DNA from 2 places in the Streptomyces sp. NPDC093064 genome. Region 2 is predicted to be linked to the other one. Evidence: riboswitches for the same ligand, from Rfam matches in the RefSeq annotation. Region 2 holds a riboswitch; the other holds the start of a gene.
The links. A riboswitch is a leader RNA that binds a small molecule or an ion and turns the genes downstream of it on or off. The one in region 2 is predicted to bind ZMP and ZTP.
Positions count from the first base shown of each region.

Region 1: linked by a shared signal. The riboswitch ahead of ACIQFZ_RS34110 (bifunctional 5,10-methylenetetrahydrofolate dehydrogenase/5,10-methenyltetrahydrofolate cyclohydrolase) and the one ahead of ACIQFZ_RS00550 (glycine hydroxymethyltransferase) in region 2 are both predicted to bind ZMP and ZTP.

Region 1 is NZ_JBIVPK010000044.1:59,635-63,021, forward strand. Features, by position in the region: gene ACIQFZ_RS34095 (S-(hydroxymethyl)mycothiol dehydrogenase) at 1-1,065, opposite strand, end outside; gene ACIQFZ_RS34100 (hypothetical protein) at 1,201-1,347, opposite strand; partial or broken gene ACIQFZ_RS34105 (nuclear transport factor 2 family protein) at 1,566-1,709, shown strand; ZMP/ZTP riboswitch at 1,951-2,036, shown strand; gene ACIQFZ_RS34110 (bifunctional 5,10-methylenetetrahydrofolate dehydrogenase/5,10-methenyltetrahydrofolate cyclohydrolase) at 2,058-2,906, shown strand; gene ACIQFZ_RS34115 (glycosyltransferase) at 3,014-3,387, shown strand, end outside.
Region 2 is NZ_JBIVPK010000001.1:126,923-130,309, reverse strand. Features, by position in the region: gene ACIQFZ_RS00550 (glycine hydroxymethyltransferase) at 25-1,479, opposite strand; ZMP/ZTP riboswitch at 1,510-1,598, opposite strand; gene rocD (ornithine--oxo-acid transaminase) at 1,713-2,918, shown strand; gene ACIQFZ_RS00540 (hypothetical protein) at 3,021-3,387, shown strand, end outside.

The sequences.
Region 1 (3,387 bases), on a different contig from region 2:
CAGCACGTCGCCGTGGTGCATCCGCTCGAACGCCTTCTCCACCTCGTCCAGTTGGATGGTCTCGGTGACGAACTTGTCCAGCGGCAGGCGTCCTTGCAGGTGCAGGTCGATGAGCATCGGGAAGTCCCGGGAGGGCAGGCAGTCGCCGTACCAGCTCGACTTCAGCGCCCCGCCGCGTCCGAAGACGTCCAGCAGCGGCAGTTCCAGCTTCATCTCCGGGGTCGGCACGCCGACCAGGACGACCGTGCCGGCCAGGTCACGGGCGTAGAAGGCCTGCCGGTACGTCTCGGGACGGCCGACCGCCTCGATGACGACGTCGGCGCCGAAGCCGCCGGTCAGCTCGCGGATGGCCTCGACCGGGTCGTTCTCCTTGGAGTTGACCGTGTGCGTGGCGCCCATGGTGCGGGCGGTCTCCAGCTTGCGGTCGTCGATGTCGACGGCGATGACCTTCGCCGCGCCCGCCAGGAACGCCCCGGCGATCGCCGCGTCGCCGACACCGCCGCAGCCGATGACGGCGACCGAGTCGCCGCGGCCGACGTTGCCGGTGTTGATCGCCGCGCCGATGCCGGCCATCACGCCGCAGCCCAGCAGCCCGGCCACCGCCGGGGAGACCGACGGGTCGACCTTGGTGCACTGACCGGCCGCCACCAGGGTCTTCTCGGCGAACGCGCCGATTCCGAGAGCCGGGGAGAGTTCGGTGTCGTCGGTCAGGGTCATCCGCTGCCGCGCGTTGTGGGTGTCGAAGCAGTACCAGGGCCGCCCGCGCAGACAGGCGCGGCACTTGCCGCACACGGCCCGCCAGTTGAGGATGACGAAGTCGCCGGGCGCGACGTCGGTGACGTCGTCGCCGACCGACTCCACGACGCCGGCGGCCTCGTGGCCGAGCAGGAACGGGAACTCGTCATTGATTCCGCCCTGCTTGTAGTGCAGGTCGGTGTGGCAGACGCCGCAGGCCTGGATCCGTACGACGGCCTCTCCCGGCCCCGGGTCCGGCACGACGATCGTCTCGACCCGCACCGGTTCGTTCTTGCCGGGTGCGATCACGCCGCGCACTTCCTGCGCCATGGTGGTGGTCCCTTCCGTCGAGCGATGTACGTCCCCCGACCCTACGTCCGACTGATCGGTAAGGGCACCGAGGGGGCCTCTGATCTGCAAGGACGGGCGGGTGAGGCACGGGCGCCCGGCCCGCGGGGCGAAAGGTCAGTGCTGGATGGCGGGAACCGGCAGGCCGAGGGGCTGGAGCCCGCAGACGGACGGGGCGCCCGCGGCGCTCGCGGGCAGCGCGGTCAGGCCCGTGACCGAGAGGGCAAGTCCGACGGCGGCGACGATGCGTCGAGTGCAGATCATGCCCTCGGCAACTCCGTCCGGACCCGCCCGGACACGGGCCCGCAGCCGCGCTCACCCGTCAGGCGCAGCGCCCGGACCGCGCTTGCCGTGCCCGCCGGGGCGGAGGCGTCTCGCACTGTGAGGCCTGCCGCGGCCCGCTCCTCGCCGGGCCGCGGCCCTTGGAGGAGGTCGTCATGTCAGCCTCGGCAAGCCCCGCCTTCGACACCGACACGCTCCGCCGCGGCATCGTGCGGGGCGACCGTGCCGCGTACGTGGAGTCCTGCCAGTACCCGGACGGCGGCCGGGTCTTCGCGGAGTCCATGGTCTTGCTGCGGGACGGCAGGATCGCCGAGCAGACACTGATCCAGGCTTGGGACGCATAGGCGGGAGGGCCGCGAGGTTCCAGGTCAGCTCCCGTCTGACCTGGACCTTCTCGGCCCGCGCCGGCCCGCGCCGGCCTGGGCCGGTCCCGCTCCGCGCGGTCGCGCCTGCCGGGGCCGGCATCCGCGGTGTCTCGCCTGGCATCCGCCGCGCTGGTCCGCTCGCTGCCGCGGCCGAAGGCCGCGTCCGGGCCGTACGGCGGTGCGCGGCCTTCGGCCGCGGCGGGCCGTGTCGGTTAGGGTGAGGCGGGGCCGTGACTGGCGCTGAGGTGGAGCACCACCGGGGAGCGGCCCACGCAGAGTCATGAGCCGCGCGCCTGGGCAATTCCCCCGAACGCCCAGGAGTGGACCATGTCCCAGGCCCGTCCGATGGACGGCACCGCGCTCGCCCGCCGTGTCGTCGAGGAGACCGCGCGGAAGGCCGCCGCACTCACCGAGCGCACCGGTACGGCGCCCTGTCTGGCGACGGTGCTGGTCGGTGAGGACCCCGCCTCCGTCACCTACGTACGGATGAAGCAGAACCGCTGCCGCAGGGCCGGTATCGAATCCCGCCATGTGGCACTGCCGGCCGCGACCACCACCGAGGAACTCGTCGACACGCTGCGGTCGCTGTCCAAGGATCCCGCCGTGCACGGCATCCTGCTCCAGCACCCCGTCGGCGAGCACATCGACGAGCGGGCCGCGTTCGAGGCGATCGCGCCCGAGAAGGACGTCGACGGAGTCACCTGCGCCTCGTTCGCGGCGATGAGCTTCGGTCTGCCGGGGTTCGTGTCCTGCACGCCCGGCGGCATCCTGCGGCTGCTGGACGCGTACGACGTCGAGCTGCGCGGCCGGCGCGCCGTCGTGGTGGGCCGCAGCGCGATCCTCGGCAAGCCCGTGGGGATGCTGCTGCTCGCGCGGGACGCGACGGTGACGTACTGCCACTCGCGGACCGCGGACCTGCCGGTCGCCGTGCGCGAGGCGGACATCGTGGTCGCCGCGGTGGGCCGGCCCCGGCTCATCCGCGGCGAGGACCTCAAGCCCGGCGCCGTGGTGATCGACGCGGGCTACAACCCGGGCAACGTCGGCGACGTCGACTTCGACTCCGCCGTGGAACGGGCCTCGCTGATCACTCCGGTGCCCGGTGGGGTGGGCCCGATGACGATCGCCACGCTGCTGGAGCAGACCGTGACGGCCGCCGCCCGGCAGCTCGGGGTGTGACCGGCGTACCGGGGCCGGAGCAGGAGTGAAGGCACCGACACCCCTCGGGTCGTTCACCGGCGGCGGGCGGCCGCGCGGCCATACTGACCGTCGTGCGCGTAGCGATCATGACAGCGGGATCCCGGGGCGACGTCGCCCCCTTCACCGGCCTGGGGCACGGCCTGGCTCTCGCGGGTCACGAGGTCACCCTGGTCACGCACGGATGCTTCGAACCGCTGGTCGCGGGCTCGGGCCTCGGCTTCCACCCACTGCCGGTGGACCCGCGGGCCGAGTTGGAGTCCTCGCGCGGCCGGGGACTCCACCGCAGCGCCTCCGGCACGGGCAAGGTGCTGCGGGCCGTGGGGCTGGTGCGGGCGGCCATCGCCCGGATGACGGACGATCTGATCGCGGCGGCCGAGAAGAGCGACGTACTGCTGCTCGCCGGCTCGCTCGGGCCGGTCGGGCACGCCATCGCCGAGGCGATGAACCTGCCCAGCATCGG
Region 2 (3,387 bases):
CTGTGAGTCCCGTGCGGGGACGGGTCAGCCGAGGTCGATCTCCGGGTAGAGGGGGAAGCCCGCCACCAGGTCCGTGGCCCGGTGGGCGATCTCGTCCGCGATCTTCGGGTCGAGGACGTGCTGGGCCTTGGACGGGGTGCCCTTGCCGGTGGTGCCGGCCTCGGTGGCCGTCAGGACGCGGTCGATCAGGCCGGCGACCTCGTCCATCTCGGCGGTACCCAGACCACGGGTGGTCAGCGCGGGGGTGCCGATGCGGATGCCGGAGGTGTACCAGGCGCCGTTGGGGTCGGCCGGGATCGCGTTGCGGTTGGTGACGATGCCGGACTCGAGCAGGGCGGCCTCGGCCTGACGGCCGGTGAGGCCGTAGGAGGAGGCGACGTCGATCAGGTTGAGGTGGTTGTCGGTGCCGCCGGTGACGAGGGTGGCCCCGCGGCGCGTCAGCCCCTCGGCGAGGGCGCGGGAGTTGTCGACGATGCGCTGGGCGTAGTCCTGGAAGGAGGGCTGCCGGGCCTCGGCCAAGGCGACCGCCTTGGCGGCCATGACGTGCGGGAGGGGGCCGCCGAGGACCATCGGGCAGCCCCGGTCGACCTGGTCCTTGAGGGAGTCGTCGCACAGGACCATGCCGCCGCGCGGGCCGCGCAGGGACTTGTGGGTGGTGGTGGTGACGATCTGGGCGTGCGGGACCGGGTCGAAGTCGCCGGTGAGAACCTTGCCGGCGACCAGGCCCGCGAAGTGGGCCATGTCGACCATGAGCGTGGCGCCGACCTCGTCGGCGATCTCGCGCATGATCCGGAAGTTCACCAGGCGCGGGTAGGCGGAGTAGCCGGCGACGATGATCAGCGGCTTGAACTCGCGGGCGGAGGCGCGCAGGGCCTCGTAGTCGAGGAGGCCGGTGGCCGGGTCGGTGCCGTAGGAGTGCTGGTCGAACATCTTTCCGGAGATGTTCGGGCGGAAGCCGTGGGTGAGGTGTCCGCCGGCGTCCAGGGACATGCCGAGCATGCGCTGGTTGCCGAAGGCCTGGCGCAGTTCGGCCCAGTCCGCCTCGGAGAGGTCGTTGACCTGGCGGACCCCGGCCTTCTCCAGGGCGGGGGCCTCCACGCGCTGGGCGAGGACGGCCCAGAAGGCGACGAGGTTGGCGTCGATGCCGGAGTGCGGCTGGACGTAGGCGTGGCGGGCGCCGAAGAGTTCCTTGGCGTGCTCGGCGGCCAGCGACTCGACGGTGTCGACGTTGCGGCAACCGGCGTAGAAGCGGCGGCCGATGGTGCCCTCGGCGTACTTGTCGCTGAACCAGTTGCCCATGGCCAGCAGGGTGGCCGGGGAGGCGTAGTTCTCGGAGGCGATCAGCTTGAGCATCTCGCGCTGGTCGGCGACCTCCTGGCCGATGGCGTCGGCCACGCGCGGCTCGACGGCGCGGATCACGTCGAGGGCGGCACGGAAGGCGGTGGACTCGTTGGACAGGGGCGCGGTGTTCTCAGGCATCGGGACCTCCGGACGTGGCGTCGACGTTCACGTTACGGCCCAGGCGCACGGCACACTTTCCGCTCGGGCCGCTCCCCGATGGTCGGTCCCATCCCAGCGCGCCAGTCACGGCCCGTCGTCAGCCTACCGGGCGCACCCCACGGCGCAGTTCCCGCGTCCGCCATGCGAGCGAGGATAGGAAGGAGGACAACCTCCCCTTCCCGGGGAGGCGACCCTCGTCCTCGGGAGCCGCCGTGACCGCCACGGAAGACCTCATCGCCGCAGCCGAAGCCCACAGCGCACCCATCTACCACCCGCTGCCCGTGGTGATCGCCACGGCGGAGGGCGCGTGGATGACGGACGTGGAGGGCCGCCGGTACCTCGATCTGCTGGCCGGTTACTCGGCGCTGAACTTCGGGCACCGCAACCGGCGGCTGATCGAGGCGGCCAAGGCGCAGATGGAGCGGGTGACACTGACCTCGCGGGCCTTCCACCAAGACCGGTTCGCGGCGTTCTGCGAGCAGCTGGCGGAGCTGTGCGGCATGGAGTCGGTGGTGCCGATGAACACGGGCGCCGAGGCGGTGGAGACGGCCGTGAAGACGGCCCGGAAGTGGGGCTACCGGGTCAAGGGCGTGCCCGGGGAGATGGCGAAGATCGTGGTCGCGGGCAACAACTTCCACGGCCGGACGACGACGATCATCAGCTTCTCCACCGACCCGGAGGCCAGGGCGGACTTCGGGCCGTACACTCCGGGCTTCGAGATCGTGCCGTACGGGGACCTGACGGCGATGCGGTCGGCGATGACGGAGAACACGGTCGCCGTGCTGCTCGAGCCGATCCAGGGCGAGGCGGGGGTGCTGGTGCCGCCGGCCGGTTATCTGCCCGCGGTGCGGGAGCTGACACGGGAGCGCAACGTGCTGTTCGTCGCCGACGAGATCCAGTCGGGGCTCGGGCGCACCGGCCGTACCTTCGCGTGCGAGCACGAGGGAGTGGTGCCGGATGTGTACGTGCTCGGGAAGGCGCTGGGCGGCGGGATCGTGCCGGTGTCGGCGGTGGTGTCCTCGCGGGAGGTGCTCGGCGTGTTCCGGCCGGGCGAGCACGGGTCGACGTTCGGCGGGAACCCGCTGGCGTGTGCGGTGGCGCTGGAGGTGATCGCGATGCTGCGCTCGGGCGAGTTCCAGGCACGGGCCGCGGAGCTGGGCGGGCATCTGCACCGCGAGCTGGAGCGGCTGGCCGGCACGGGCCGGGTGCGGGCGGTGCGCGGACGCGGGCTGTGGGCGGGCGTCGACGTCGACCGGTCGCTGGGGACCGGGCGGGAGATCGCCCGGAAGCTGATGGACCGGAGCGTCCTGGTGAAGGACACCCACCCCTCGACGATCCGGATCGCCCCGCCGCTGGTGATCAGCGAGGAGGACCTGGACTGGGGGCTGGCCCAGCTGCGGGCGGTGCTCGGCGCATAGCGGGTTGGCACGCGGAGTCCGGCCGGAGCGGGCAGTGCGAGCGGCCGGACCGGGCGGTGCGCCGATCCACCGCTCCCCTAGAGTCGCTTCGTGCTCTTCGGAATGGTGTGTGCGCTCGGTGCGGCAGTGTGTTTCGGCATGGCGACGGTGCTTCAGGCCATCGCCGCGCGTGCCGCGGCGGACACCGGCGGGGGCGGGGACGCGGCGCTACTGCTGCGGGCGGTGCAGCAGTGGCGGTACCTGGCGGGCCTGGGCCTGGACGGCCTCGGGTTCCTGCTCCAGATCGCGGCCCTGCGCTCGCTGCCGATCTATGTGGTCGGCGCGGCCCTCGCCGCCAGCCTCGCGGTGACGGCGGTCACCGCTTCCCGGCTGCTGCGGGTGCGGCTGAGCGCGATGGAGTGGTCGGCGGTGGGCGTCGTCTGTGCCGGTCTGGCCATGCTGGGGCTGGCCTCGGGCACGGAGGGCCGCG